2 regions of the Parageobacillus sp. VR-IP genome follow, and region 1 is predicted to be linked to the other one. Evidence: predicted binding sites of a transcription regulator. Region 1 holds the regulator's gene; the other holds the start of a gene.

Region 1 (11,443 bases):
TAGAATGCCAACCTGGGGATATTTTAGAATACAAAAGTGACGAAGACACTCAAGGATAATAAAGAGGCACAAATCATGAGAGCACTAAAACAACTCGTTCGTTTTGGTTGGGAGCAGGCCCTATCATGTTTGTTTCCTGTCGTTATTTTTGCCTCTTTGGCTTTTACAAAATTCATGCCGCTTCCTTTCCTACCACGGTATGACTGGCTGCTCATCATCTGCCTTCTGATGCAGTGGTGGATGGTGCGTTCCGGGCTTGAAACACGGGATGAACTAAAGGTTATCACATTGTTCCACCTTATTGGACTTGCTCTTGAACTTTTCAAGGTACATATGGGCTCCTGGTCTTATCCAGAAGAAGGATATTTCAAAATTTTTGGAGTGCCTTTGTATAGTGGATTCATGTACGCAAGTGTAGCGAGTTATCTTTGCCAGGCGTGGAGGAGGCTTAAGGTTGAACTGGTTAATTGGCCACCGTTTTTGGTAGTTGTACCTCTTGCAGCTGCGATTTATTTAAATTTTTTCACCCACCATTATTGGATTGACGTTCGTTGGTGGTTATCTGGGCTTGTAATTATCGTCTTTTGGCAATCATGGGTCACATTCGAGGTTGATGGAACTCGTTACCGTATGCCACTCGCACTTTCTTTTGTGCTCATCGGATTTTTTATATGGATAGCCGAAAATATCGCAACGTTCTTTGGAGCTTGGGAATATCCAAACCAAACCGATGCATGGAGTCTCGTACATCTAGGAAAGGTGAGTTCATGGTTCTTATTAGTGATTGTTAGCTTTCTTATAGTAGCGACGTTAAAGCAGGTTAAGGGAAAAATTGTTTCGTCCAAGAAGGATAAGGTTCAAGAGGCGTTTGATAATCATTTAAAGGAACGGGATAGAAGTTCTTTTTAAGCTATACCCACTAATGAAAGCTCACGTGTTATTCAGTTATCGGGCGCTTTTTCGGAGTAACGATAAGAGGGGCTGACTCAAAACATCGCCTTTAAGCGATGTTGCGTCAGCCCCGTGTGGAGAAAAACCAGTCCCCTATTCATTCCAAATCCAATTCAGAGAAACCCTACTCCATTACGTTACACAAAATTCTTGACGGTACCGATGGACAATTATATGTTAGTGTAACTAAAATGCATAGAGCACCTTTTAAATATCCAATACACCCTGTTTCGATTACTAAAGATTATGTCCGGTGTCAAGCTGAATATGTTGATGAAACACTATTATTTAATATTAACCAAGCCTCCACTTTATTAATGTATAGAGAGATGGGGCAGACACATTTGGCCCTTCAGTTAAATTAAGGTCTAATCTTCAAGCTTAAGCCGATTTCTATCTTTTAGGAAAATTGACGGAGAGAGCCCTATATGTAGTGCAATACAGCCTTCTAAGAATATAAATCTAAAAACTAATGTAACTCAGGATTTATAGAAACACTTTGTCATTCAGCCTAATTGGTTCTGAACACAGGTCAACGCATCTGCCAACGATTTATGCTCATATGACTAAAAACTTAGAAGAAAAAGCTTCCCAAAAGTTCAGCGAACGAATGGGAAGCTTCATAAAAAATTTATGATTTTTCCGCGGTCAAAAAAGAAAGGAACACCAGGGGAACCCCAGTGCTCCAAGGCTTTTGGGCAATTATTACATCATTCCGCCCATGTCAGGCATTCCGTTGTTGCCGCCTTTGTTTTCTTCTGGTTTGTCAGCGACAACTGCTTCAGTTGTTAAGAACATAGCGGCAACAGAAGCTGCGTTTTGCAGAGCGGAACGAGTTACTTTTGTTGGGTCTACGATACCAGCTTCAATCATGTCTACCCATTCACCAGTAGCAGCGTTGAAGCCGATGCCAGGTTTTTCTGTTTTTAAGCGTTCAACAATGATAGAGCCTTCCAAACCAGCGTTTTGCGCAATTTGGCGAACTGGCTCTTCGATTGCGCGAAGAACGATTTTCACACCAGTTGCTTCGTCGCCTTCTGCTTCGATCGCAGCCACTTTGCTGTATACGTTCATTAATGCCGTACCACCGCCGGCTACGATACCTTCTTCGACAGCTGCACGAGTAGAGTTGAGCGCGTCTTCAATGCGCAATTTGCGTTCTTTCAATTCTGTTTCTGTAGCTGCACCAACTTTGATTACTGCTACGCCGCCAGCTAATTTTGCAAGACGTTCTTGTAATTTTTCGCGGTCGAATTCCGAAGTAGTTTCTTCTAATTGCGCACGGATTTGATTGATGCGAGCTTTAATGCGGTCAGAATCGCCAGCGCCTTCCACAATCGTTGTTGTTTCTTTCGTTACAACGACTTTCGAAGCACGGCCAAGCGATGCGATCGTTGTCGATTTCAATTCGCGTCCTAGTTCTTCGGAGATGACTTCACCGCCAGTTAAGATTGCGATGTCTTCCAGCATTGCTTTACGACGATCGCCAAAGCCAGGCGCTTTAACCGCTACCGCATTGAATGTACCGCGAAGTTTGTTCACAACTAATGTTGCAAGCGCTTCGCCTTCCACATCTTCTGCGATGATTAATAATGGTTTGCCTTGTTGTACCACTTGCTCTAATACAGGCAAGATTTCTTGGATGCTAGAAACTTTTTTATCTGTAATTAAGATGTATGGATTTTCAAGCACTGCTTCCATTTTTTCTGTATCTGTAATCATGTATGGAGATACATAACCACGGTCAAATTGCATACCTTCAACAACATCTAGTTCTGTTGTGAAGCCTTTCGATTCTTCTAATGTGATAACACCGTCGTTGCCGACGCGTTCCATTGCTTCTGCGATTAATTGACCAACTTCTTCGTCAGCCGCAGAGATCGCTGCAACTTGGGCAATCGATTCTTTTCCTTTGATTGGTTTGGAGATTGCTTTTAATTCTTCTACTGCCACAGCGACCGCTTTTTCAATACCTTTGCGGATGCCCATTGGGTTAGCGCCAGCTGTAACGTTTTTCAATCCTTCACGGATCATTGCTTGCGCTAAAACTGTTGCCGTTGTTGTACCGTCCCCAGCAACATCATTCGTTTTGCTTGCAACTTCCGCAACAAGTTTCGCCCCCATGTTTTCAAATGGGTCTTCTAATTCGATTTCTTTCGCGATTGTTACACCGTCGTTTGTAATTAATGGCGAACCAAATTTTTTCTCTAATACGACGTTACGGCCTTTTGGTCCTAATGTTACTTTTACCGCATCTGCTAGTTTGTCCACACCGCGTAACATCGCGCGACGAGCTTCTTCGCTGAATTTAATTTCTTTTGCCATACCCCGTTACCTCCTTATAAAATGGAATCGTTAAGTATTTTAGTTAAGTATTTTGTACATATCTATGTTATAAATGCTGTATATTAGCCAATAACAGCCAAAATGTCGCTTTCACGCAAGATTAAATATTCCTTGCCGTCATATTTTACTTCTGTTCCAGCATATTTCGAGAAAATAACGCGATCGCCAACTTCTACTTCCGGAGCTACACGCTCACCGCTGTCAAGCACACGTCCTTTGCCAACAGCAACTACTTTGCCTTCTTGTGGTTTTTCTTTCGCAGTGTCTGGCAATACGATACCGCTTGCAGTTTTTTCTTCCGTTTCAATCACTTCAATGACAACGCGATCACCTAATGGCTTTAACACGGAAAACAACCTCCTTAACAATAATTTTCGCCGTTCTTATTAGCACTCATCTTAATCGAGTGCTAACACACTTATAATATTAATGAACTTCTCCTTTTTTTGCAAGTAGGAAATAAAAAAAATAACCGCTTTTCTTTACTCCTTCTATACCCTTTTCAAGTATTTCACATTTCCATGATCGATAAACGGCGGCAATCAATTTTTTTATATTTTTGCAAAAGATGTGCTAAAATACGGGAAGTATCACTATTTTGTTGGCAAAGGGGTTAGTTTCCTTGAAACGACAATATTGGTATGTCATTATTACGTATATCATCATGCAACTGTCTGGTATTGTAGGAGTTCCGCTTTTGCGCTTTCTCGGCGTGGGAAAACATGTCGAAAATAAACTCGTTGCCGCAAAGCTCGCCTCTGGCTATTGGGCGGTCATTAGCTTTGCTATTGCGTTTTTTATTATTATCTTTTTCTTGCGTGAGGATATAAAACAACGGCATACTCGTCATCGCGTTTCTTTGCCCGTCGCTTGGATGTGGGCGATCAGCGGCGTCTTTTTGTCGCTCTTTGCCCAAAGCCTTGCCGCTAATGTTGAATGGCGCTTGCTTGGTATCGAACCAGGCTCGGAAAACACAAAACGAATTGTTGAAATCATTCAAGTCACCCCTTTATTAATGGTCGTGACTTCCATTATCGGTCCGATTTTAGAAGAAATAATTTTTCGTAAAATTATTTTTGGAACGCTATATCAAAAATACAACTTCTTCATTTCCGCGCTAGTTAGTTCGCTTTTATTCGCCATCGTCCATATGGAACTTGAACACCTGCTCTTGTACGCAGCAATGGGATTTACGTTTGCCTTTCTTTATGCGAAAACGGGACGCATTTTCGTTCCGATTTTCGCCCATGTTACCATGAATACGTTCGTGGTCGTCATACAAACATTGTTTGCTGATGAAATTGAAAAAATAATGCGGCAGACAGAGCAGATACAACTCATTATTGGGGGCTTTTAAACAATGAAAGGGACGCCATTACAATTTGGTTTTTTCTATTTTCTGATGGGAGTGCTATTTACTTACTTGTCCATTCAAAGTGCAAAAGATACGATTTGGAACTTTTTCACGATCTTCCTTGCCATCCTGGCTACGCTTGATTTTGGAGCAGCAATACGTCTATTCGCACTCCACTTTCGCAATAAACCTCCCGTTTGATTTCACGGGAGGTTTTCTTGTTCCTGTTGCGCCAATAGCACTTTGCGGTAAGCCATCTTAGAAATCCAAATGCTTGCCTCATATAAAATCGAAAGCGGAATCATCACGATGACTTGCGATAATACATCCGGCGGCGTAATGACCGCAGCTACAATCAGCAAGGCCAAATAAGCATATTTTCGTATTTTGATCAATAACATTGGTGTAATCAAACCAAGTCTTGTGAAAAACATCACTACTACCGGCAGCTGAAAGACAATGCCAAACGGCAAGATGAGCTGAAGCAAAAATTCAAAATATTCATTAATGCCGATGACTTGATGAATGCCCAGGCGTTCCGCCAAATTTTGCATAAAACGAACGACAAACGGAAATAAAACAAAATACGCAAAACTAACGCCAGCGAAAAAGAGAACAATCGAAATAGGGATATAACTTAAAGTGACCTTTCGCTCTTTTTCATACAATCCCGGACTGACAAACGCCCAAAGTTGATAAAGCAAAACCGGAGCAGTAAGAACAAAGGCAATGACAAAAGCAAACTGAAAATAAATTTTGATCGGATCTGTCAAACGAAACGCATTCATCGTCAATTCTTTTGCTTCATCCGTCCGCTGCAAATATAAAATGACCGGTTCTACAAAAAAGAAGCTTCCTATCAAAGCAATGCCAAAAAAAACAAGAACAATGATAAGCCGTTTTCGCAACTCTCCTAGGTGCTCATACACCGACATTTCTTTATCGTTCATATGTCAACCATCCTAACTCATCATTGGTCGGCTTTTTTTTCATCCTCATCGGCTAATCCTTTCGTCGCATCCTTAAATTCGCGGAGCGATTGACCGAGCGACTTGCCCAATTCTGGAAGTTTTTTTGTTCCAAACAATAATAAGATGACAAGCACGATTAATAAATATTTCACGTTTTATTCTCTCCTTTTATTCAAGCGGGTAGTTTTTCAAAAAATAAACGAGCGACTGCAATTCGACCGCTAAGTCAATATGATGGACGCGAATATGCTTGGGTACGTTCAAGCGCGCTGGTGTAAAATTTAAAATTCCTTTAATTCCTCTTTGGACAAGACGGTCGGTAATCCACTGAGCAACATGGGCTGGCACCGTTAAAATTGCTACTGGAATCCCCTCGTGAAGACGGTCTTCCAATTCATCCAAATGATAGACAGGCACCCCGCCGACTTCTGTACCGACTTTCCTTTCATCTACGTCAAATGCCATCACAATTTTCGTATTATTGTTTTTCGAAAAATTATAATTTAAAAATGCGGTGCCTAAGTTCCCGACTCCAAATAGTGCGACTTCCGTTACCTCATCTTGATCGAGCGTTTTCCGGAAAAATGACAGCAAATAGTTGACATTATATCCGTATCCCTTTTTGCCAAGCGCGCCAAAATAGGAAAAATCGCGGCGGATCGTCGCAGGATCGACTTTGACCGCCTCGCTCAGTTCGGCAGAAGAAACGCGTTGTTTCCCAGAAGCGTGTAAATTTTTTAAAAAACGATAATATAACGGCAAACGTTTGGCCGTTGCTTGCGGAATTTTTGGCTGTTCATTGCTCATTGATGAATCCCCCAGCACTTCTTTTTTCGCGTTGATAATGTCCTGACTTTCCACCTTTTTTCTCTACCAAATAGGTTGGGCCAATAACCATTCCTTTATCTAACGACTTACACATATCATATACTGTCAGCGCACATACAGAGGCTGCCGTTAGCGCTTCCATCTCCACCCCCGTGCTTCCCTTCGTTTTCACCGTTACGGTAATCAACAATTGATACAACGCTTTTTCTTCTTCGACATGCCAGGCAAACTGAATGTCGACACCTTTTAGCATAAGCGGATGGCACATTGGAATGAGATCGGCTGTTTTTTTCGCTGCCATAATACCTGCCACTTGCGCAACGGCAAGCACATCCCCTTTTTCGATCGTGTGGTTTGTCATTTTTTCATAAATTTCCTTATTTACTGTCACACTTGTTTGCGCGACCGCTATGCGAACCGTATCCTCTTTGTTCGTAATATCGACCATTTTTGCCCGGCCTTGTTCGTTGAAATGGGTAAATGATGACAACATAATCTCCTCCACTTATAAACTATACACTATTTTTCGTCATCTGTCTTTTATCGTTTTATTGCGATAAGAAAGTCACTTACGCTACACTATTATTGTCAAACGAGAGGTGAAAAACAATGATCATTTTACAAGTTAACCAACTGACAAAATATTTTGGCGCTGACCTTATTTTATCGAATATAAAATTAGAAATACAATCAAAAGACCGTATTGCTCTTGTTGGGAGAAACGGAGCCGGGAAATCGACCCTATTAAAGATCATTGCCGGTGAAATGTCTTACGATAGCGGGGAGATTATTAAACCAAAAGAAGTAACAATCGGCTATCTTGCCCAAGACAGCGGGCTTCACTCTTCGTTGTCGATTTGGGAAGAAATGATGACGGTATTCGCCCCGTTAAAGGTGATGGAGAAGCAATTGCGAGCGATGGAAATGCAAATGGGCGATCCCAATCTGCTTGCAGACGTTTCCCGTTATGAAAAACTATTAAAAGACTATGACGCGTTGCAAGAGCGCTATAAAGAACAAGGTGGTTACCAATACGAAGCTGATATTCGCTCCATTTTACACGGTTTGCAGTTTTCTAAGTACGATTATATGACGACTCCTGTCCAATCGCTAAGCGGCGGACAACGAACGCGGCTGGCGCTCGGAAAATTGCTGTTAATGAAGCCCGATTTGCTTATTTTGGACGAGCCGACCAACCATTTAGACCTCGAAACATTAACATGGTTGGAGCAATATTTACAAACGTATCCTGGCGCTATTTTAATTGTATCGCATGACCGCTATTTTCTCGACAAAGTAGTCACCCAAGTATACGAACTGTCACGTGCAACATTAAAGCGGTATAGCGGCAATTACAGCCGTTACCTGGAGCAACGGGCGGAGGAATACGAACGGGAACGAAAACTATATGAAAAACAGCAAGAAGAAATTGCAAAGCTGCAAGATTTTATTCAGCGCAATATTGCCCGCGCTTCGACAACCAAGCGCGCGCAAAGCAGAAGAAAACGGCTCGAAAAAATGGAAAGAATGGAGAAGCCGATCGGGGACGAAAAGGCTGCTTCGTTTTCCTTCGAAATCGAGCGGCAAAGCGGCAATGACGTGTTAATCGCTGAAGATGTCGCAGTGGGATACGATGCGGATCAGCTAATTTTTCGCAATGTCCGCTTTCGCATCACGCGCGGGGAAAGCGTCGCTTTGATTGGACCGAACGGAATCGGCAAATCCACGTTGCTAAAAGCGATTGTCAATAAACTCCCGCTACAAGCAGGGCATTTCCGCTACGGCTCGAACGTACAAATCGGCTACTATGACCAAAACCAGGCCGACTTGTCCTCAAATAAGCGCGTGCTCGATGAACTTTGGGATGAATTCCCTGACAAAACGGAAAAAGAAATCCGCACCGTGCTCGGAAACTTCTTATTCTCTGGGGATGATGTGCTAAAGCACGTATCGGAGCTAAGCGGCGGGGAAAAAGCAAGACTGGCGCTTGCCAAATTGATGATGCAAAAAGCGAACTTCCTTGTTTTAGACGAACCGACCAACCATCTTGATTTAGACAGCAAAGAGGTGCTCGAGAACGCCTTAATTGAATACCCTGGAACGATTTTATTCGTCTCTCATGACCGCTACTTTATCAATCGCATCGCCACGAAAATATACGAACTTTCTAGTGATGGAATTACCGAATATTTAGGTGACTATGACTACTATATCGCCAAAAAAGAAGAAATGCTGGAACTCGAACGTCTCGCTGCTGCGGAGCAGCGGCAAACCAATGCGAACCTTCCTGGTGGAGAATCAACGAAAAAATTGAATTATGAACAAGAAAAAGAAGCAAAAAAACTAGAGCGGCAGCGCAAGCGCCGCATTGAAGAAATCGAAGCGGAAATTGGCGAATTAGAACAACAAATTGCGCACGTGGAAGAACAATTATGCGATCCTGACATTTACCAAGATCATGAAAAAGTGCAACAGCTGACAAAAGAGAACGAGGAAATGAAACAAAAACTGGATCTATTATTAGTGGAATGGGAAGAACTTCATACACTGAAATAACAAAATACACAAACATCCACCCGTTATGAACAGGTGGATGTTTTTTTAGTTAATCACATACCCACAAACTTATCCCCAATTTTATTCCCGTTATTCAAGTTATTCACCGGTTTTTCCACATTATCCACAAAAAATAGGGGGGTTATGTAAAAAAAACTGTGATTATTTCTTCCCTGATATCATAGAGATTTTTCTATTTTTCCACAATATCCACAACTTGTGGATAAATATATGCACAACCTTTATTTTTTTAATAAAAAAACGGACTTCTTCCAAGAATAAATCCTGAAAAAAAGCCCGTATCATTCCCCTTATTCTAACTCCAGGCCTGGGTTTGCATTTAATGCCATATCCGCCCGTTTTCCTTGCATATACAATACGGTTCCGGCCGCCGCGATCATTGCCGCATTATCAGTGCATAATGATAACGGCGGTATCACCAGCTCAACGTTGTCTAATTTCGCCATTTGTTTTTGTAATTCTGTCCTTAATCCTCGATTAGCGGCGACCCCGCCTGCAAGCAACACTTGACGAACATGATATTCTTTTGCCGCCTGGATCGTTTTGGTCACCAGCACATCGATGACGCTGGCCTGAAAGCTGGCTGCCATATCTTTTGGATCTATTTCTTCACCGCGCTGTTTGGCGTTATGCAGCGTATTTAATACGGCCGATTTCAAACCGCTGAAGCTGAAATCATACGATCCTTCTTCGAGCCAGGCCCGTGGCAAATCGATTGTTGCCTTTCCTTCCTGGGCAAGACGGTCAATATGAGGCCCGCCCGGATAAGGAAGGTTTAACGCTCTCGCCACTTTATCATATGCTTCTCCTGCCGCGTCATCCCGCGTTTCGCCAATCACTTGAAACTTTCCATGTTTCTCCATATAGACGAGTTCCGTATGTCCACCAGAAACAACAAGAGACAACAACGGAAATTTCATCTCAGCAACAAGACGGTTGGCGTAAATATGTCCTGCGATATGATGAACGCCGACTAGAGGAATATTATAGGCAAATGATAACGCTTTTGCCGCGTTGACCCCGATTAACAGCGCACCGACTAATCCTGGGCCTTGTGTTACCGCAATCGCGCTTAACTGTGAAAAAGAAACACCCGCCTTATTCATCGCTTCTTCAATCACAAACGTAATCTGCTCGACATGATGGCGCGATGCGATTTCCGGCACGACGCCGCCGAATCGTTTATGACTTTCCATTTGCGAGGCGACGATATTGGATAAAATTTCTTTTCCGTTTTTCACTACTGCCGCTGCTGTTTCATCGCAGCTCGTTTCAATTCCAAGCACATATATGTCATGATTCATGATAAATTCACCCACATTACTAGCGCATCTTCTAAATTATCTGGATAATACTGTCTACGAATGCCACCATTGCGAAATCCTAATTTTCGATATAACGATTGGGCGACATGATTAGAAACACGAACTTCCAATGTCATCGTTACAGCCCCTAGCTGTTTGGCCGTTTCCATCAATTTGCGCATGAGCGCTTCTCCTAATTTTTTGCCGCGAAATTCCGGCAATACCGCTACATTCGTAATATGCGCCTCATCGATCACTACCCACATCCCGCCATAACCGATAACGCGGCCGCGATGCACCATGACAATATATTTGGCATAGCGATTGTGAACAAGTTCATTATAAAACGCTTCCCTGCTCCAAGGAGTAGTAAACGAGGCACGCTCTACTTGCAACACAGCATCAATATCATTTAACGTCATGGATCGAAATTGAATATCCATCCCCATGTTTATTTTCCCCTTCTTGTTTGGCAAGCCATTTGGCTTCTGCTTCGGCCAAACGAATGTAATTCGGTACGAATGCATGTGCATCTTCCCGCTCTTTTTTCTTTCCAAGGAACGCTAGTTCGCTTGGCCGCGGCAATTGTAATGCAGCGGGAGCAAAATGGGAGTATTCGCCCAAGTGCCGCTGAAAAATATTTTTATATAGAGCAACATCTGTCCCGATAAACAGCACCGCTTCTTTTCTTGCTTTTAACTCGCTAGCCCATTCTTCCGCCAGCACAATTCGATCATGTTTTATACATTCGAGTTCTGTCCCATTGTAACGGTATAATCCGGTGTAAATTTGCCCTCTTCGAGCATCAAAGAACGGAGAAATGGCACCCGAAAAATACCGGCCATTAGCCGCCAGCACCTCTAAACTAGATACCCCGACGATTGGAATGTTTAAAGACCATGCTAGCGTTTTTGCAATCGTCACACCGATGCGTACCCCTGTATATGAACCTGGTCCTCTTGCGACAGCGATTAAATCAAGCTCCTGTGGAGTAACGCCACAATGTTTCATCAATGATTGGACCGCAGGCATAACACGCGTAGAATGGTCTTTCTTGATGTTGGTTGTTATTTCTCCTTTTACAACGTCATCCTCCACTAACGCAATTCCCA
Region 2 (19,921 bases), on a different contig from region 1:
GAACGCCAGCTTTTATCAGGAGATTTGCCAAACCCGGCCAATCCGCCGCAAGGATGCGCGTTTCATACGCGCTGCAGCGCTTGCATGGATATCTGCAAGCAAAAGCGGCCGGAGATGAAAGAAGTAGAAAAAGGGCATTACGTTGCTTGCCACTTGTATTAACAGGATGGCAACCAACGAAATGATAGAAATTTCATTTAAGGGGGAACAAAGAATGAGGAGAAAAACGTGGATGACATTGCTTGCCTTGATGCTTGCGGTGTCAATGGCGCTTATCGGCTGCGGAAAGTCGGAAAAAACAAGCAGCGGCGCAAAAGACAAGTCATCATCACAAGATACGCTCGTCTACGGACGCGGCGGCGATTCTGTCTCGCTTGACCCGGCTACGGTTACGGATGGGGAATCGTTAAAGGTAACGAAAAATATTTTTGACACGCTGTTAGACTATAATGACGAAGATACGACGGTAAAACCGGCATTGGCGACTGAATGGACGATTTCCAAAGACGGGCTGACCTATACGTTTAAGCTCCGCAAAGGTGTGAAATTCCATGATGGAACGGATTTTAACGCTGAAGCGGTGGTCTTTAACTTTGAACGTTGGGCCAATGGCAACGCGGACAAATTTCCGTATTACGGCTCGATGTTTGGCGGTTATAAAAACGACGAAAGCCATGTCATTAAAGAAGTAAAGGCAGTGGACGACTACACGGTTCAATTTGTGTTGAAGCGTCCACAGGCGCCGTTTTTGAAAAATATTGCCATGCCGCCGTTTGCGATCGCCAGCCCGGCAGCGATTAAAAAATATGGAGACAAATTTGGGGAAAATCCAGTTGGAACCGGCCCGTTCATTTTTAAAGAATGGAAGCGCAACGAGCGCATTGTTTTAGAAAAAAATAAAGATTATTGGGAAAAAGGGTATCCGAAGCTGAATCAATTAATCTTTGTTTCCATTCCAGATAACTCTGCGCGTCTCAATGCGTTGTTAAAAGGTGAAATTGATTTGATGGAAGATTTGAATCCATCTGATTTGAAACAAGTGGAAGGAAATAAAGATTTTCAGATTTTCAAACGTCCGTCGATGAACGTCGGTTACGTCGGGTTGACGGCGACGAGAGGGCCGTTGAAAAACAAATTAGTCCGTCAAGCATTGAACTATGCAGTGGACAAAAAGGCGATTATTGACGCGTTCTACGCCGGCCAGGCGGAACCGGCGAAAAACCCGATGCCGCCAAGCATTCCTGGCTATAATGATGCCATTCAAGACTATCCGTTTGATTTAAATAAAGCGAAAGAATTGCTCGCAAAAGCAGGATATCCAAACGGCTTCGAAATGGAGCTATGGGCAATGCCGGTGCCGCGTCCATATATGCCGGACGGAAAAAAAATCGCTGAGGCGCTGCAAGCGAATTTTGCGAAAATCGGCGTCAAAGCGAAAATCGTTACGTATGAATGGGCTACTTACTTAGATAAATTGGCCAAAGGAGAAGCCGATGCATTCTTGCTTGGCTGGACCGGCGATAACGGCGACGCCGACAACTTCTTGTACGCGCTGCTCGACAAAGACAGCATCGGGAGCAACAACTATACGTATTATTCGAATGATGAGCTTCATAGAATTTTAGTTGAGGCGCAAACAGTCAGTGACGAAAACAAACGAAATGAACTGTACAAAAAGGCACAAGAGATTATTAAAGAGGATGCTCCATGGATTCCGCTCGTTCACTCGACACCGCTGCTTGCCGGCAAAGCAAACATTAAAGGGTTTAAGCCGCATCCAACTGGCTCCGATAAATTTACAAAAGTCGAATTCAAATAACGATATGCGGAGGGGAAAGGAGTGCATCCTCCCCTCTTTTTCATGATCGGCAAAAGGAGGGAGAGAAGTGCTTTCATATGCAGTCAGAAGAATACTCATGGTCATCCCTGTATTGTTGGGAATGTCACTTGTTGTTTTTTTCATGATTCGCGCGATACCGGGCAATCCCGCGCAAGTTATTTTAGGACAAAAAGCGACGAAGGAAGCGGTTGCCGCGTTAACGCATAAGCTGGGCTTAGATCAACCTTGGTATGTGCAGTACATTAAATATTTAGGCAGCCTGCTGCATGGAGATTTAGGAGAGTCGATCCGCACCGGTGCCGCGATATCGGATGAAATTTGGCCGTATTTAGCGGCGACGCTAGAGCTGTCGCTTGCCGCGATGATCATCGCAGTCGTCATCGGGGTCAATGCTGGCATTATTAGTGCTTGGTTTCAAAATTCCTGGTTTGACTATATCGCGATGGTGCTGGCGCTTATCGGCGTTTCGATGCCGATTTTCTGGCTTGGCCTGATGGAACAGTGGGTGTTTGCGATTCAGTTAGATTGGCTGCCGACATCAGGAAGGGAAGACGTGAGAAATCCGATTGAGCCGATTACCCACCTGTATTTGCTTGATACGCTTCTAGCAGGAAATACGGAGCAGTTTATGCAAGTCGTGCAGCATTTAATTTTGCCAAGCGTCGCCTTGGCGACGATTCCAATGGCGATTATCGCCCGGATTACGCGCTCGAGCATGCTCGAAGTGATGAAATCGGATTACATCCGCACGGCAAGAGCAAAAGGGTTAAGCATGTTTTGGGTCGTGTATAAGCATTCATTGAAAAATGCCATCATTCCAGTGTTGACCGTTATTGGTTTGCAAACAGGCCTATTGCTTGGCGGCGCGATTTTAACGGAAACGATTTTCAGCTGGCCTGGCATTGGACGCTACATTTACGACGCGATTGGCTATCGCGATTATCCGGTTATTCAGTCGGGAATTTTGGTGATCGCTACCATCTTTATTTTTATTAACTTAATCGTCGATCTGCTTTATGCGATGATCGATCCACGCATCAAATATAACTAAGGAAGGGGGAAAGCGGATATGGCGGAACTAGCACGCAATCAAACACCGATGCATACGGTGCAAGAGAAAACAGAGTCTGCTTCCCTATGGAAAGAAGGATGGCGCCGATTTCGCAAAAATAAAATTGCTCTTATCGGACTTGGCATCGTCGTCTTTTTTATCTTGCTGGCCATTTTTGCTCCACTGCTGGCACCTTATGACTTTAAAGAGCCAAATTTAGCAGAGCGGCTGCAGCCGCCGTCATCGAAACATTTATTTGGAACGGACGATTTTGGAAGGGATATTCTCTCGCGTGTCCTTTACGGGGCGAGAATCTCGCTATGGGTCGGTTTTTTCTCTGTACTTGGCTCAGTCATTGTCGGCTCGCTGCTCGGTATTATCGCCGGGTATTACGGGCGCTGGATCGACGGCATTATTTCGCGTTTGTTTGATATTATGCTCGCCTTTCCAAGCATTTTGTTGGCTATTGGTATTGTCGCCGTGCTCGGGCCGTCTTTGCAAAATGCATTAATTGCGATTGCCGTCATCAACATTCCGAACTTTGGGCGCTTGATCCGCTCGCGCGTCTTAAGCATTAAACAAGAAGAATACATCATGGCGGCAAAAGCAATCGGAATGAGTGATACGCGCATTTTGTTCCACCATGTTTTGCCGAACAGCATGGCGCCGATTATTGTACAGGGGACGTTGGCGATTGCGACGGCCATCATTGAAGCGGCCGCTCTTGGATTTTTAGGATTAGGGGCGCAGCCGCCAAACCCGGAGTGGGGGAAAATGCTTGCTGATTCGAAAGACTTTTTGACACAGGCGCCATGGACGATGATTTTTCCGGGGCTGGCCATTATGCTTACGGTGCTTGGCTTTAACTTAATGGGCGACGGGTTGCGCGACGCGCTAGACCCGCGCATGAAAAGTTAACGAAAAAGGCTATCTCTCCAGCGGAGATAGCCTTTTAGTCATTGACTAAAGTTTTCGCTAAGGAAGAATCATGATGATAATGATGGAAGCTGTCAATCAGCTTATCAAGACGTTCCAACTGCTCGCTATAATCGATAATCGTGCCAACCAACGAGAAAAGATAATATTCGTGCGATTGATGGTGATGCGCATAAAACGCCTCAATGAGCCGCATTCTTTCATGATGTGTTTCATTGACTGTGTCAGTATGCGGCAGGTGTTTTACTTTGCCAATAAACTTTAATAGTATTTGTTCGTGATAATGAAGCAGGCAATCTAACTGTGAACGGATGATTTGCTGGAATTCGAGCGGCATGTGATACAGTTCGTTTTCAAAACGATGGAGAAGTTTTAATGTCTCGAGCGCTCGGTTAGTCGCGACGATCATTTGCCTGTATAACACGAGCTTTCGCGATTTTTGGAAGCGATTTTTACGAAAATACGTGCGCTCTTCTTTATACATTAAGTAAAGATGTTCAAGCTTTGTCATATTTTCTTTCATTTTTTCAATATCTTCTTTTAAAATGTGATGTTCCGATGCGTGTCTCGTATGGATGCGAATCCACTTTAAAATGTTTTCCGTGTTTTCGGTAATTTTCTCATATAGTTTCTTTTCATATTTTGGCGGTAGAAAGATTAAATTGACAACAAAAGCAGCAAATATGCCAAGCATAATGGTGAGAAAGCGGATAACGGCAAATTCGATAAACTGTTTATCCGTATATTCCATAATCGCAATAACCGTAACCATCGCCACTGAAATGGTAGATTCTAGGCGCATTTTTAAGCATAGGGCGATCACAATCATCAGCGTAAGGCCGATAATAAATGGATCGCGTCCAAATAACAGGACGGCGATGATTGCCAAGACGGCCCCGATGATATTCGCCTGCACTTGTTCGACCAATGAAAGGTAAGAGCGGTAGATTGTCGGCTGCATCGCAAACACAGCCGAAATTCCCGCGAATACGGGAGAAGGCAAGTGTAGCAGTGCTGCGAGGAAAAGCGCCAATGTAACGGCGATTCCCGTTTTAAAAATGCGGGCACCGAGCTTCATAGTATCTTCAAACCTCTCCTCTTTCGTTCTCGTAAACAATTTAGTACTATACACGCTTTTATATATGATATCAAGCAGGAAATATACATGGAATATATGAACCTCTCTGCCTAAATGTTTCGCATGATAGAAGGGGAATGTGTCCGGGGATTTTGGTTCAAAAATGGCAGGAGAGATTCTCTTGTGAAATGGATGGTGGCTGTTGGCATGATTGGTCGTGTTGGCTGCGCCGCGCCTGTTACGATGAAGTCCTTTTTGCATGAAAAAATTGTTTCTTTGCAAATCAAGGAAGGGAAGTTAGGGAAAAGCGTCACTGTCAACGATTTACGCAAAATAAGACGTTTGCTAGAAACATGAAATGAAGCGAAAAAAACAAACAACGGATAACAAGGGGTGCAAATATACAATAACATTTATCGATGCAAAAGGTAAAAAAATAAATATGACAATCTTTGATGATAGGCTAGTAAGGGCACAGCAACAATATACTATGAAACGATCGATAAAGAAGTGTCGGCAGGAGAGAACAATGGATGTAAGAGCAAATCAAAAAAGAGCATCCCGCCGTGAGCAGGATGCTCTTTTCGTCATTCCGTCGAAATCGAAGGGTCTGCTTGTTCTTTTGTCGGGATGATTTGGAAGAAATGGTCTTCTACGTTTTTAAGAAGCGGCTGTAATGATTGCGCTTCTTCGTGCTGATCATGTTCTTTTAACAGTTCAATGTATGTCGATAACAGTTCTTCGACATCTGCTTTGCCGCGTTCGTTTAATGGCTCGAGGCGTACTTGCGCTCCTTTGGCGATGCGGCGCTCTAACGCCGCTTTGGTTAAGCCCATTTCAGGCTGATGGCGCAAGTAGACGACACCGCCTGTCATACCGGCGCAAATCCATGGGCCTGGGTCGCCAAGGACGAGACCGCGTCCATTTGTCATGTATTCAAAAGCAAACCCTTTAATATTGGAGCGTGTTCCGATGTTTCCGTGTTCTTCATCTGGAAGCGGAACGGTTACTTGGCCGCCGATGATCATATCGGCGCCGGAGAGGCGGATGCCGGCACGTGCATCGGCGTTTCCTTGCACGACGAGAAGCCCTTTTTGCGCACCGTATCCAAACCCTTTACCGACAGACCCATTATAAAATTTTCCGTCTTTTCCTTTTGCTTTAAAAATCAAGATGCTGCCGCCAAATGAGGTTTTTCCGACGCCATCTTGGCCGCCGCCGTCAACATGAATGTGAATACCATGAGTGTTATAAGCTCCAAGGCCGTTCCCTGGGATCGAGCCTTTCGTATAGCACAAGGTGACGTTTGGCAATTTTTTGTACGAACCATCCAGACGTCCGCGCACGCGGTGGCATGAAACACGGCTGCCAAGAACGCGCTGTTCCGATGTCACAGTCGTAAATTCACGGGAGCGGTGCAAATCTTCTGCATGATAATCGAGATATTCCGCTCCAGCGGCCACGAGCAATGCTGGTTCTTCCGCGTTTGCGGCTGCTTCTTTTGGCGCTAGCTGCTCGACCTCGAGCACTTCGAGCAGGTTTGCTAGATTCATTTGCCCCAGCCCTCTTGTTTGTTCCAATAAGTCAGAGCGGCCGACAACATCTTGCAGACGAGTAACCCCGAGAACGGCTGTTAACGCTTTTAGCTCGTTTCCAAAAGCGGTGAATAAGTTGACTAATCCTTGCACCGCCGCCTCGAATTGCCGCGGTACGAAACGGCGCAGCCCATGCTCTTTTGCTTGTGCTACCGATTCAATTTGCGTAGCAATGCCGACGTGGCACGTATCTAAATGACAGCCGCGGCAGGTCGTGCAGCCGATCGCGATCATCGATAATGTACCGAAGCCGATGCGGTTTGCCCCAAGCAGCATCACTTTAAGAACGTCCAGCGCGCTCTTGATGCCGCCGTCTGCCCAAATTTCGACTTTATGTCGTAAGCCGGCTTCTATGAGCGCGTTATGGGCCGCTTTTACTCCGATTTCCACCGGCAGGCCGACATGCTGCAGGGCATGGATGCGCGCCGCCCCGGTTCCGCCGTCAAAGCCGCTTAATGTAATAATATCCGCCCCTGCTTTGGCGATGCCGACGGCAATCGTTCCAATGTTTGGCACGACCGGCACTTTAACGGCAACTTTTGCCTTGTCGTTTGCTGTTTTCAACTCGGCAATCATTTGCGCTAAATCTTCGATCGAATAAATGTCGTGGTTATTGGACGGCGAAATTAAGTCGGAACCGATTGTCGCGTTCCGCGCTTCGGCGATTTTTGCCGTCACTTTTGAACCTGGAAGGTGTCCGCCTTCGCCTGGTTTTGCCCCTTGGCCGATTTTAATTTCGAGCAGATTCGAAGAGTTCAACAGCTCCGCGTTGACTCCGAAACGGCCGGAGGCGATTTGCTGGCCGCGCGTACGCGGGTATTTGCCGAGCATATCTTTAATTTCGCCGCCTTCGCCGTTGAGGCTGACCATATTTAATCGGTCTGCCGCTTCCGCATAAGCACGGAACGCCACTTCATTTTGCGAGCCGAACGACATCGAAGCAATGACAAACGGCAGGCTATGTTCACCGACACTAATATCGACTTTTTCGACCGGAACCGGCTTGTTGGATTTTTTCATATCCAGCAAGTGGCGAATGGTTGTCGGCGTTTCGCTTTCCAGCTCGTTTGCTTTTTCCCGGTAGCTGTCATACGATCCTGTTTGTGCGACTTCACCAATCGCCTTCCAAATGCGCGGGAAGAGGTGGAACGTTTTTCTTGGCTTGGCGTTTTCGTTGGCGTAGTCTTCGGCGCGGGCGATGGCGTCTTGTTTTAGTGCCGCGAAATCGTATTGCAATGAATCTGAACCAAAGAAGTTGATGATGTTTAACACATCGGCGATTTCATCATGCAGTCCGATCGACGAGAAGAGACGGCTGTAACCGCGCAATTCATGAATGCCGATGGTAGAAATGACTTTTTCTAATCCTTTATTCAGTGCTTTAAATAAGTTTACTACAGGCGTAATCGATTCTTCTGCCGCAACCGTCGCAAACATGAGATACGGGCTGATGGCGTTTGCTCCTAACCCATAGGCGACGATCACATCGTGAAGAGAGCGAATCGCACCGGAACGAAGCAAAAGCGAACAGTCGCGGCCCAAATCTTGTTTTGTCAGCGCTTGATCAATCGCCGATGTAACAAGCAACGGGTCAATCCATAAGTTTCCGTTTTGGTGTGCCTCTGCATCGTCTAAAACGAGCAAGGTTTTGCCGGAACGGACCGCTTTACATGCTTCAGCGGCAAGACGCGCTAGCGCTTCTGGAATTGTTTCTTCGCTTGTAAATGTCGTTGACAAGATGTGCGTTAGCTGTTTTTCTTGGAACGAATGAACGATTTGATCATACGAAGGATGGCCTAGTTCCGCTAAACAATCACTGCCGATTTTTCCCTCGATGAGAATCGGCGAGCCAAGCTCGATTACATAGGAAGATTCTGCTTTTTTTACGAGAGATGGCCGTTTTCCGATGACGGTTCTTGTGGAGAAATGTTCCATCTCACGGTCGCGGTCAATCGCCGGATTGGTGACAACAGCGACGCTTTCTTTAATAAAGTCGGCAAGATTTTTGCGGTTCGGATCAATCGCTGCCAGCGGCGCGTCATGACCAAGTGAGCGAATCGGCTCCGCACCTTTTTCTGCCATTTGCTCTAACAGCTGAATATGCTCCCTGTCCCAGCCAAATGCCGCATATTGCCTGTTATGCACTTTAGTCGGAGCGGGGGAAAATGTATAGTTTTCTAGTTTCGGAATATCGAGGCGTTTTCGAAAGTTTGCGATATCAAACCGCCCTGAAAAACGAGTGTATACTTCTTCTTGGAATTGCTCATATTCCAACACTTGAATGGCTCCGCTGCCGGACCACATCAAACCGATTTTTTCCCCCGGCGCAAGCGGTTTGGGGTCGCCAGTATATTCGCATGTCGGGATAATTCCCGGTTCGGACGTAAACACAAACCGCTTTTCCGTTTCTAATTTCCACAGCGGTCGCAAACCAAGGGCATCGACGCTGAATACTGCTTCGTCGGCGTAGCGGGAGATAATCGCCGCCGGCCCTTGGGCGAAATGTCCCCACGCCTCGCGGATGTATGCATATAAATCTTGCAAGTGTGGCGGATATTTCTTGATTTCATTCAAAATAGGCGGGAATAGTATATCCATCGCTTCAAATAAGCTATAGCCATAGCGGCAAATAAGCGTTTCTATCGTGCGGCTTAAATCTTGGGAATCGCTGCCGTCTTTTGTCAGCGGAACGCCGATCATCACCGCTTCCTCGCGCAGCTTTGCGATCGTGTTGATTTCTCCGTTATGTCCTAATACGCTAAACGGCTGAACGCGGAAAAAGTTAGACAGCGTATTGGTCGAGTAACGGTTATGCCCTAATGTCATGGTCGATGCGATAAACGGGTGGGCCAAGTCATGATAGTATTTTGGCAAAATATCTCCGGCTCCCATCACTTTATAGACAACGTGGAAATTGCTTAAAGAGGCGACATGGACATGTTCATCTTGCTCGATGTCAATAGCGAGATCAAATAACCGTTTCGAAAGTTGCATCTTGTCGTTTGGCAGCAAGGCGATTTGCCAAAATACCGGTTCTTGTCGAAGCGCGATTGGACCTAATGCGTTCGATGAAGTGACTCGGTCCGATTCAAAAATCAATGAGAAACCATAACATTTACAAAGCTGTTTGATTTGTGCTTTGACATTGTCTACATCTGCAGATCGATGGATGAAAACATGGCCGACGGCAAAGCTTTCGTCATTGGCAATCTCCGGGTTTTGGCCGGCATTTGCGAGTTTTTCCATCCACAGTTTTCTCGGAATATCCATATGAATGCCGACGCCGTCTCCTTCGCCGTTAATAAAGCCGGCGCGGTGGTTCATTTTGACAAGTGCATCAATGCATGTCATAATGTTTTCGCGCGTCGGGATGCGCTGCTTTTCAATGGCGGCGACAATACCACAGGCGTCATGCTCGGCCTGATGAAAGTTTTTGAAAAGATTCGGATTCCAGCGTTGTTTCATATGCAAGTGGCGTGATCCAGCGGGAAGGAACCCGCCTTCGCCGTTCACCTCCTGTTGTATTCCCTAAACCTCTGTACAACGGAATCGGCATGCTTTAGCGCACTGCATCTTCGTATAGATGCTTCCTCTTGTTCCGCTAGATTTTCATGGACAAATACGTGTCCTGTCAGCCCGTTATAAAACCGATCCCCGCTTCATCTTGATAATGTCAGTGACGGATTTCCGAATGGTAAGCGGCAAATCACGTCTTAATTTTCAGAATTTATAACTTATCATACCATGTCGGAAAGTTCAAATCAATTAATTATTCACTTTATTGGATATATTATTCACAAAATTGTCAAGTTTTTTATTGTGTGTTTGTAACCGTTTTCATATAATATAGCAAACCATCCAGAAGAGGATCTTTCCTGGATGGTTTGTATAATTATGCATTTTTTAATTGTTTAAATGCGTTTTCTACCGCCTGAAGCGTATATTCAATGTCGCCTTCTGTATGTGCGAGCGTGACAAACCACGCTTCATATTTCGAAGGAGCGAGGTTGATGCCTTGTTTTAACATGAGTTTAAAGAACTTCGCGAACATTTCGCCGTCGCTTCGCTGTGCTTGTTCATAGTTTTCGACTTTTTCGGTCGTAAAGTAAACGGTAAGTGCGCCTTTTAACCGGTTGATTGTTACTGGAATGCCATATTTGTCGGCATGGTGAAGAATGCCTTCTTCTAACATCGCACCAAGTTTATCAAGGTATTCATACACGCCGTCTTGCTGCAGTACTTCAAGGCAGGCGATGCCGGCAAGGATAGAAGCAGGGTTGCCTGCCATTGTCCCCGCTTGGTAGGCCGGACCGAGTGGGGCGACTTGTTCCATAATGTCTTGACGGCCGCCATAGGCGCCGATCGGCAGACCGCCGCCGATAATTTTGCCCATTGCCGTTAAATCAGGTTCAATCCCTAATAAATTTTGCGCCCCGCCGTACATAAAGCGGAATGCCGTGATGACTTCATCGTAAATGACAAGTGCCCCTGCCTGATGAGCGATCTCATTGATCGCTTCTAAAAAGCCAGGTTTTGGTGTAACGATGCCAAAGTTGCCAACGATCGGTTCGACAAGCACGGCGGCGACTTGGCCTCCCCATATTTCCATCGCTTGTTTGAATGAGTCAACATCGTTGTACGGTACAGTAATTACTTCTTGGGCAATGCTTTTTGGCACGCCGGCAGAATCTGGGGTTCCTAACGTCGACGGACCAGAGCCGGCAGCGACAAGGACAAGATCGGAATGTCCGTGGTAGCAGCCAGCAAATTTAACGATTTTATCACGGCCGGTATAGGCGCGCGCAACGCGAATCGTCGTCATGACCGCTTCCGTCCCTGAGTTAACAAAACGTACTTTTTCTAAGGATGGGATCGCTTCTTTTAGCATTTTCGCGAACGTAATTTCATGAGGAGTTGGAGTGCCATAAAGGACGCCTGTCTCTGCAGCGCGCTGAATCGCTTTCGTGATGTGTGGATGGGCGTGGCCTGTAATAATCGGTCCGTATGCCGCCAAATAGTCAATATATTTGTTGCCGTCGACGTCCCAAAAATAAGCGCCTTGCGCCCGCTCCATGACGACCGGCGCTCCGCCGCCGACCGCTTTATACGAACGGGATGGGCTGTTTACGCCGCCGACGATATGCTTGAGCGCTTCCTGATACAATTGTTCCGATTTCGTAAAATTCATGTTCTAAAGCCTCCTGTGATCCTCATAGTCTTTTACCTTCCTATTCTAACATATTTATAGTGATTGGAGCTTTTTGGCGCTTCGCATGGTGGTGATTGGACGATACACGAATGGAAAATGATAACAAAACAAAAAAGATGAAATATCGGCGTGTTTATGTATAATGCAATACGTAGCGAAAATCATTCCGCTTTACGAAAAAAGGAATTTCATACCTTTTTCTGTGTCTATATACAGGGAGGAGAACTATGAACGCCATCGAAGTGGAAAACTTACGAAAAGAGTTTAAATCGTATTCAAGCCGCTCCGGCTTAATCGGTGCGTTTCGCGATTTATTTACGCGAAACCATAAAATCATTCGTGCGGTGAATGATATTTCGTTTACCGTAAAGCAAGGGGAAATCGTTGGCTATATCGGCGAAAACGGCGCAGGAAAATCGACGACCATTAAAATGCTGACGGGAATTTTGACGCCGACGGCGGGAAAAGTGATCGTCAACGGCATGAATCCGCATAAAGAGCGGGAAAAGTTCGTGCGGACGATCGGTGTGGTATTCGGACAGCGTTCCCAATTGTGGTGGGACATTGCGGTGCAAGAATCGTTTCGGCTCTTGAAAAAAGTGTATCGCGTTTCCGATGAAGATTATCGGCAACATATGGAACATATTATTGAGGCCCTAGATATCGGCCCGCTCTTGGACAAGCCGGTGCGCAAGCTGTCGCTCGGGCAGCGGATGCGCTGTGAACTGGCAGCGGCGCTCATTCATAATCCGCCGTTGTTGTTTTTGGATGAGCCGACCATTGGCCTCGATGTGCTTGTAAAACTGAAAATCCGCCAGTTTTTAAAAGAAATTAATGAAAAATACAACACGACGATTTTATTGACGACACATGATATTTCCGATATCGAAGCGTTATGCGAGCGTGTCATTATGCTTGATGAAGGCAAAATCATTTACGATGGTTCTCTTAAGCGTCTCAAAGAAAAATGGGGAGAAGGAAAGCAAATCCAGTTTACGTTTGCGGGCGAAATCACGTTTCATGCGTTACGAGAACTAACGAATGGTCTGCAAGTGATATGGAAAAAAGGGGAGCAAGACAATGTCTGGACAGCACAAGTGCCTTCCGCGTTATTGCCGGAAGTGATCAGTCGCGTTGTCTCCCGCTATTCGATTCAAGATATGAACATTAATGAAATTTCTACAGAAGAAATTATCCGCAACATCTATGAAGAAGGTGTTGTGCATGGATAAATATATTGAGATGATCCGCATCCGCTTTTTAATGATGCTTGCTTACCGGACCAATTATTATACGGGCATTCTTATTTACACCATTAATATCGCCGCGTACTATTTTCTCTGGTCAGCGATTTACGGCAGCAAATCGACGATGCAAGGAATGTCGATGGCTCAAATGACCACGTATGTCGCCATCTCATGGATGGCGCGGGCGTTTTATTTCAATAATATCGACCGTGAAATCGCCATGGAGATTAAAGAAGGAAGAGTGGCGACAGAGCTGATTCGTCCTTACAGTTATCTCGGAATGAAAACGATGCAAGGATTAGGGGAAGGAATCTTTCGTTTGTTGTTTCTTTCTCTTCCGGGAATTTTTCTTGTCGCTTTATTTTTGCCGCTTCGTTTTCCAGCCGATGTTCATACATGGATGTTTTTCACTTTGTCGATTGCCCTTAGTTTTGTTATTAATTCAGAATTAAATTTGCTTGCCGGCATCATAGCATTTTTTACCCTTAACAATGAAGGGTTATTGCGGGCAAAGCGATTTGTGATCGACTTGTTTTCCGGACTTATTTTGCCAATCAGCTTTTATCCAGATTGGGCGCAAGAGGCAATGAAATACTTTCCGTTTCAAGGAATTAGCTATATTCCGAGTATGATTGTAACAGGAAGTTTTCAAGGGCAAGCAATCCTCCATGGCCTTTTGTTTCAGCTTGTATGGTGTGTGCTGTTGCTCATCCCGATTCAGCTGTTGTGGCGAGCGGCGAAAAAACAGCTTGTCATTCAAGGAGGGTGAGTCGTGTTTTACGTATCGATCTTTTTTCAATATATGGCACAATACATGAAAACAAAGCTGCAATATCGTGCCGATTTGCTGGTGGAGTTTATTTCTGATTTGATGTCACAAGCGGTCAATCTTGTTTTTCTTCTCGTTGTGTTTGGGCATACGTCGTTATTGCACGGCTGGACGCGCGATGAAATTTTATTTATTTACGGCTTTTTCTTAGTGCCATATGCGGTGTTCGGAGCATTTTTTAATTTGTGGGATTTTAATGAGCGCTATATTGTGCGTGGAGAAATGGATCGCGTGTTGACGCGCCCGGTGCACAGCTTGTTTCAAATTATTCTCGAGCGGATGGAACTTGAATCGTTGCTTGGCGGAGTAACGGGCATCATCATTATGGCGTATGCAAGTGCGCGTTTATCTCTTTCGTTTCATTGGTATGACATTTTGATGTTTATTCTGTTTGTTTTAGGGGGAGCGTTTATTTACGCGGGAGTATTTGTGTCATTGGCAACTATTAGTTTTTGGTCTGATGCTCGTACATCGATCATGCCGATGATGTACAATATCAGCAACTACGGGCGCTATCCAATTGATATTTATCATCGCGTTATCCGCTATATTTTAACGTGGATTTTGCCGTTTGCGTTTGTTGGCGTATATCCCGCATCGTATTTTCTTGGTAAAAAAGAATGGTACGGCTATGCATTTTTTACTCCAATCATGGGTGTTATCTTTTTTGCGATTGCGGTCGTTTTATGGAACGCAGGAGTAAAGCGATATCGGGGTGCGGGGAATTGAGAAAGAGGGTGAATCCAAAAGGAAGTAAAAATTCCTTTAACGGATCCGCCCTCTTATTTTTTATAGGGTATTACGGAGGTTAATAATGACAGACCGTTTTTTCGTTTATTGGATGTTGTTGTGTGAGCAAACTGTTAACAAAAAAGACAAATTTCTCTTATAGTTGATACTTGATAAAGTTTGTGAAATAATGGACAATACATTTGTGAATAATTTCACAAATTGATTTTTGGAAAGGATGACAGACAACGATGAAAAGACAATGCATGAATCGAGTGGCGCTTGTAGGAACAGGATTCGTTGGTTCCAGCTATGCGTTTGCCCTTATGAATCAAGGAATAGCGGATGAACTAGTGTTGATTGATGTGAATAAAGAGAAGGCGGAGGGCGACGTGATGGACTTCAATCACGGAAAAGTATTTGCGCCGAAGCCAATGAATATATGGCATGGAGATTATCAAGATTGTCGAGATGCCGATTTGGTGGTGATTTGTGCAGGTGCTAACCAAAAACCAGGGGAAACAAGACTCGATCTTGTTGACAAGAACATAAATATCTTTAAAACGATTGTCGATTCTGTGATGAGATCAGGGTTTGATGGCGTTTTTCTTGTTGCAACGAATCCAGTAGATATCTTAACGTATGCTACTTGGAAATTCAGCGGCTTACCGAAAGAACGGGTGATCGGCTCGGGAACGATTCTGGATACGGCAAGATTCCGCTTTTTGCTGAGTGAATACTTTCAAGTAGCTCCAACCAATGTGCATGCGTATATTATCGGAGAACATGGGGATACAGAGCTGCCTGTTTGGAGCCGTGCGGAAATTGGAAGTATTCCAGTTGAGCAAATATTGTCGCAAAACGATAGCTACCGAAAAGAGGATTTAGAAAATATCTTTATCAATGTTCGTGACGCGGCATATCAAATTATTGAGAAAAAAGGCGCGACGTATTACGGCATTGCGATGGGGCTAGTCCGCATTACACGCGCTATTTTGCACAATGAAAATGCGATACTCACCGTTTCCGCTTATCTGGACGGCCAATATAACGAGCAAAATGTTTATATCGGCGTACCTGCCATTATCAACCGAAACGGTATTCGCGAGGTAATGGAATTGAAGCTAAATGAAACAGAACAACAGCAATTTCATCATAGCGTAACCGTATTAAAAGACATTCTTTCCCGTTATTTTGATGAGGTAAAGCAATAAATACTGACTTAGAATAACAACAAGGTGAACATCATGTGGATACAACATTACAATCCTTTTCATAATGCGTATCTTTCTGCATTCATTGCGGCGCTTCCAATTGTTTTATTTTTATTATGTTTAACGGTGTTTAAGATGAAGGGAATAAAAGCCGCTTTTCTCACTCTTTGTTTTGGATTAGTGACAGCTGTTTGGTTTTTTCATATGCCGGTTTCAAAGGCGCTTGCCGCTTCCATCTATGGAATCGCGAACGGTTTATGGCCCATTGGCTATATTGTGATCATGGCTGTCTGGCTATATAAAATCGCTGTGAAAACAGGGAAATTTGACATTATCCGTGGGAGTATCGCAAACATTTCTGAAGATCAGCGGCTTCAACTGTTGCTCATTGGTTTTAGCTTTAACGCATTTTTAGAAGGAGCCGCGGGATTTGGTGTTCCGATTGCTATTTCTGCTGCTTTACTTGCTGAACTCGGGTTTCATCCATTAAAAGCAGCTGCTCTTTGTTTAATTGCCAATGCTGCATCTGGCGCGTTTGGAGCAATTGGAATTCCGGTTATTGTCGGAGCACAAATGGGGGATTTAACTTCGATTGAGTTATCTCGCACACTTGCATGGATTTTACCATTTATTACGTTTCTTATTCCGTTCTTATTAGTGTTTATTTTAGATAAATCGAAAGGTATTAGAGAAACATTGCCTGCTCTTTTAGTGGTAAGCGGAAGCTATACCATTGTACAAACATTGACAATCATTGTATTCGGTCCTGAGTTAGCTAATATTTTAGCAGCACTTGTCAGTATGGGAGCACTAACTATTTTCTTAAAAAAATGGCAGCCGTCACAGATATATCGGGTGAATCAGGATGGGAAAGTTGTTGAAAAATCTAAATACAGCTTGAAAAAGGTCATCCATGCATGGTCTCCTTTTTATATTTTAACGGTAATCGTTATTATATGGAGTCTGCCGAGTTTTAAAGCTTTGTTTGCTGAAGGTGGAATGTTTCATCAAACTACGCTTTTATTTAAAGTGCCGTTTTTGCATGGAGAAGTTGTAAAAATTCCTCCGGTGGCGCCGACACAGACTGCGTTAGATGCAATATTTAAGCTGGATCTTGTGTCAGCAACAGGTACAGCAATTTTATTAGCGGTGCTGTTCACAGGTATGTTTAGCAAAAACATTACGTTCGCCGAAGGAGTACAAAGTTTAAAAGAAACATGTAAAGAACTATGGATTCCTGTATTAACTATTTGTTTTATCATGGGATTTGCCAACTTGGCTAACTATGCGGGTTTATCCTCTGCGATTGGTTTAGCATTAGCAAAGACGGGAAATGCATTTCCGTTCGTTTCCCCGTTATTAGGGTGGCTTGGTGTGTTTATAACAGGATCTGTCGTGAGCAACAATGCTTTATTTGGCCATTTACAAGTCGTTACAGGAACGCAAATAGGGACAAACTCTTCGTTATTGCTTGCTGCCAACACAAGCGGGGGAGTTATGGGAAAACTCATTTCTCCGCAATCTATCGCGATTGCAACAGCCGCGGTGCAAGAGACTGGCAGAGAATCTAACTTGTTTAAAATGACGATCTATTATAGCTTGATCCTGCTATTGTTTGTGGGAGTCTGGACATATGTTCTTTCGATCATTAGAATTTAGATAATGATAGTTTGTTTATTAAGTTAAGCACTGTGTTGTGTATAGTCGAAAAAAGATGATTCTGCGGCCTTTTTCCGATTTATATACCTGGAAAAGGCCGCAAAACGTTTAATTTTACATTACTTGCTCCATCTTTTTCGTGTAAAGCGAACGAATCAAAAAATAGTAACCAAATTGATTAATTGGTTTTGTTAATGAAACTGTTGTCGTTTTATCGCTATGTTGGGCGGCAAACATAATTTGTTTTCCTTTAAAAACCGTCAAATCGAGGTAGATTAATGTCGAGCAGTACAAGATGAGGACGGAACTTTATAAATTCCTTTTTAATATCGTCAAACTGTTCCGCATATGTGCGCGATATTCATATTTTTCCATACGCTCCTTCAGCATGGATGCGATTTTATCATCGTCTTCGACAATCAAAATCGTATGCATTGTTTTCTCCCCTTCATTCTTTCATTAATCTTTTTTTATTATATCTAATCCACTTATTATATGAATAATCGGCTTTTTGTTTTTGTATATATGGTTATGGACAAGTATGCGAGGTGGGAGCGATGGAGTACGTGTTCATTGGAATTGTAGCGACGGTGTTACTTGCCAGCGTTGCGTCTATTTGGACGACAAGTATAAAAACGACCCGTCGTATTTCCTTAGAAAATTTATTTGTTCTTATCCAATGGTATATCACAATGATGCTAGGTTTCGCTCTGATATATATGGTGCTCCAAATTAATGGGCATAACGTATTTGCTCCATCTGCCAATCAAACAGCTAACGAATGCTTTTCTATCCTTCAAGACAGCCTTTATTTAAGCGGGATGACGTTATTGTCAGTCGGATATGGAGACATTACGCCAATGGGGATTGGAAGATGGCTTGCCATCATTGAAGCTTTGTTAGGTTATATTATGCCTGCTGTGCTTGTTGTTAGAACGATGGTTGACTGGGATAAGCGGTAATCGTTGCAATTTATCATTCCTTCCGTTACGCTAAAAGAAAAATATATTGCGGAGGGAAAAGTATGGCTTTGCAAATTGGCCAACAGGCACCGGATTTCACATTGCCGGCAAGCAACGGGGAAATGGTTTCCCTTTCGGATTTCCGCGGTAAACATGTCGTACTATATTTTTATCCGAAAGACATGACGCCGGGGTGCACGACAGAAGCATGCGATTTTCGTGATCATTACGAGCAGTTTGCCAAGTTGGACACGGTTATTTTAGGGGTTAGCACCGATCCGCTCGAGCGGCATAAAAAGTTTATTGAAAAGTACGAACTGCCGTTTTTGTTGCTTGCTGATGAGCATCACAAGGTAGCGGAAATGTACGGCGTTTGGAAGCTGAAGAAAAACTTTGGCAAAGAATACATGGGCATCGAGAGATCCACGTTTATTATCGATCGCGACGGCAAGTTGGTAAAAGAATGGAGAGGTGTCAAAGTAAAGGGTCATGTCGAGGAGGCGCTCGAGTATATTTCTAAAAATTTGCATTAACGTACCGTTAATTGGGTAGAAGTCCATACAAAACAAAAAAGGCTACGTATAATGGATAGTAACCTCCTCAAATGAATGAAAGGGTGACATGGGTGCGGAACGTTCTTCCGCACATTTTTTTTTGATGAACCTCTCCTACCTTCATTCCATGAAGAGGCAGGAGTTTCTTACCATCTCCATCAAAGAAGCTTCCGCGTGGAAGAAGGCGGCCTCCTTCCACTCGATGAATGCATCGGAAGCCTTCTGGATGGGTCAAGTAAAATATCGCCTTTGCACCGATAGGGCGGTCCAACCCTTCTACTACCTCTTGCTTACGCAATCCGTAGATATGTCAGCTTCGTTTGCACGTCCCAATGAACAAAGGTGCCATGCAGCGCCTTGCTTAAGATATTTCTCGCGCCGTGAACGTCACGATGTTCCTCATACCCACACCGGCACACAAACAGGCGGGAAGACACTTTTTGTCTCTTTTGGCAGACAGGACATGTCTGCTTGTATATTCTTTCTTGTGTTCCGCTCTACTCCTTTGACGTTTCCGATATACACATCGGAGGCGGACTGCTTTAAGCACCAGTCGACAAACTGTTTCGTCGTTTGATGCAACGCATCCGTAGCTGTCTTTCGGATTTGGATAATACAGATTTTTTCGCCTGTTCGTACTTTTCCATTGACGGGGTCCTTTTTGACACTTGGATTGACGACGCTGAATCTCCGCCAGTTTTTTATTCCGCAACCGGTGAAGGGAGCGTACTTTTCTTCCGGTGATGAGAATAGCCTGACCGTGTTCGCAAAATGCTCCAATGGTATGCACTTCTCCAAGATCGACTCCAACGGCCTTTCCTGGTTCATACGCTTTTTCCTTTTGTCCATCTTCATACGTCACGGCTAAATAAAGACCATGATCAAAGCAGCATTCGATTTCTTTGATCGTTCCCTTTGGTAGATGCGACGCATACACGACGATCGGCTTTTCCCGTTTTCCGTGATGAATGCCCATGGACAATTCGATTTTTCTGTTTTCATACACTTTGAATCCATC

The links. The regulator Rex, encoded in region 1, represses fermentation and respiration genes when NADH is low (regulators of the CRP and FNR family bind a similar motif). The targets are predictions, from matches to a motif close to TTGTGAAATATTTCACAA.
Region 2: HT574_RS17110 (L-lactate dehydrogenase) is a predicted target of Rex. The motif match lies at 14,718-14,735, and genes of this name have one in related genera.

The regions. Positions count from the first base shown of each region.
Region 1 is NZ_JABVYQ010000016.1:1,080-12,522, reverse strand. It holds gene HT574_RS19420 (helix-turn-helix domain-containing protein) at 1-59, shown strand, start outside; gene HT574_RS19415 (DUF817 domain-containing protein) at 76-909, shown strand; gene groL (chaperonin GroEL) at 1,657-3,276, opposite strand; gene groES (co-chaperone GroES) at 3,360-3,644, opposite strand; gene HT574_RS19400 (CPBP family intramembrane glutamic endopeptidase) at 3,920-4,654, shown strand; gene HT574_RS19395 (YdiK family protein) at 4,658-4,852, shown strand; gene tatC (twin-arginine translocase subunit TatC) at 4,855-5,601, opposite strand; gene HT574_RS19385 (twin-arginine translocase TatA/TatE family subunit) at 5,622-5,774, opposite strand; gene HT574_RS19380 (redox-sensing transcriptional repressor Rex) at 5,791-6,429, opposite strand; gene moaC (cyclic pyranopterin monophosphate synthase MoaC) at 6,419-6,940, opposite strand; gene HT574_RS19370 (ABC-F family ATP-binding cassette domain-containing protein) at 7,060-9,006, shown strand; gene tsaD (tRNA (adenosine(37)-N6)-threonylcarbamoyltransferase complex transferase subunit TsaD) at 9,318-10,331, opposite strand; gene rimI (ribosomal protein S18-alanine N-acetyltransferase) at 10,328-10,780, opposite strand; gene tsaB (tRNA (adenosine(37)-N6)-threonylcarbamoyltransferase complex dimerization subunit type 1 TsaB) at 10,740-11,443, opposite strand, start outside.
Region 2 is NZ_JABVYQ010000008.1:92,622-112,542, forward strand. It holds gene HT574_RS17055 (ABC transporter ATP-binding protein) at 1-162, shown strand, start outside; gene HT574_RS17060 (ABC transporter substrate-binding protein) at 215-1,819, shown strand; gene HT574_RS17065 (ABC transporter permease) at 1,887-2,891, shown strand; gene nikC (nickel transporter permease) at 2,910-3,809, shown strand; gene HT574_RS17075 (FUSC family protein) at 3,844-4,905, opposite strand; gene HT574_RS17080 (hypothetical protein) at 5,089-5,262, shown strand; gene HT574_RS17085 (glutamate synthase-related protein) at 5,493-9,965, opposite strand; gene HT574_RS17090 (glutamate-1-semialdehyde 2,1-aminomutase) at 10,393-11,688, opposite strand; gene HT574_RS17095 (ABC transporter ATP-binding protein) at 11,937-12,941, shown strand; gene HT574_RS17100 (ABC transporter permease) at 12,934-13,725, shown strand; gene HT574_RS17105 (ABC transporter permease) at 13,729-14,514, shown strand; gene HT574_RS17110 (L-lactate dehydrogenase) at 14,766-15,728, shown strand; gene HT574_RS17115 (L-lactate permease) at 15,762-17,387, shown strand; gene HT574_RS20270 (hypothetical protein) at 17,502-17,624, opposite strand; gene HT574_RS20275 (response regulator) at 17,697-17,822, opposite strand; gene HT574_RS17125 (potassium channel family protein) at 17,945-18,349, shown strand; gene bcp (thioredoxin-dependent thiol peroxidase) at 18,412-18,882, shown strand; gene HT574_RS20075 (transposase) at 19,194-19,328, opposite strand; gene HT574_RS20080 (hypothetical protein) at 19,265-19,909, opposite strand.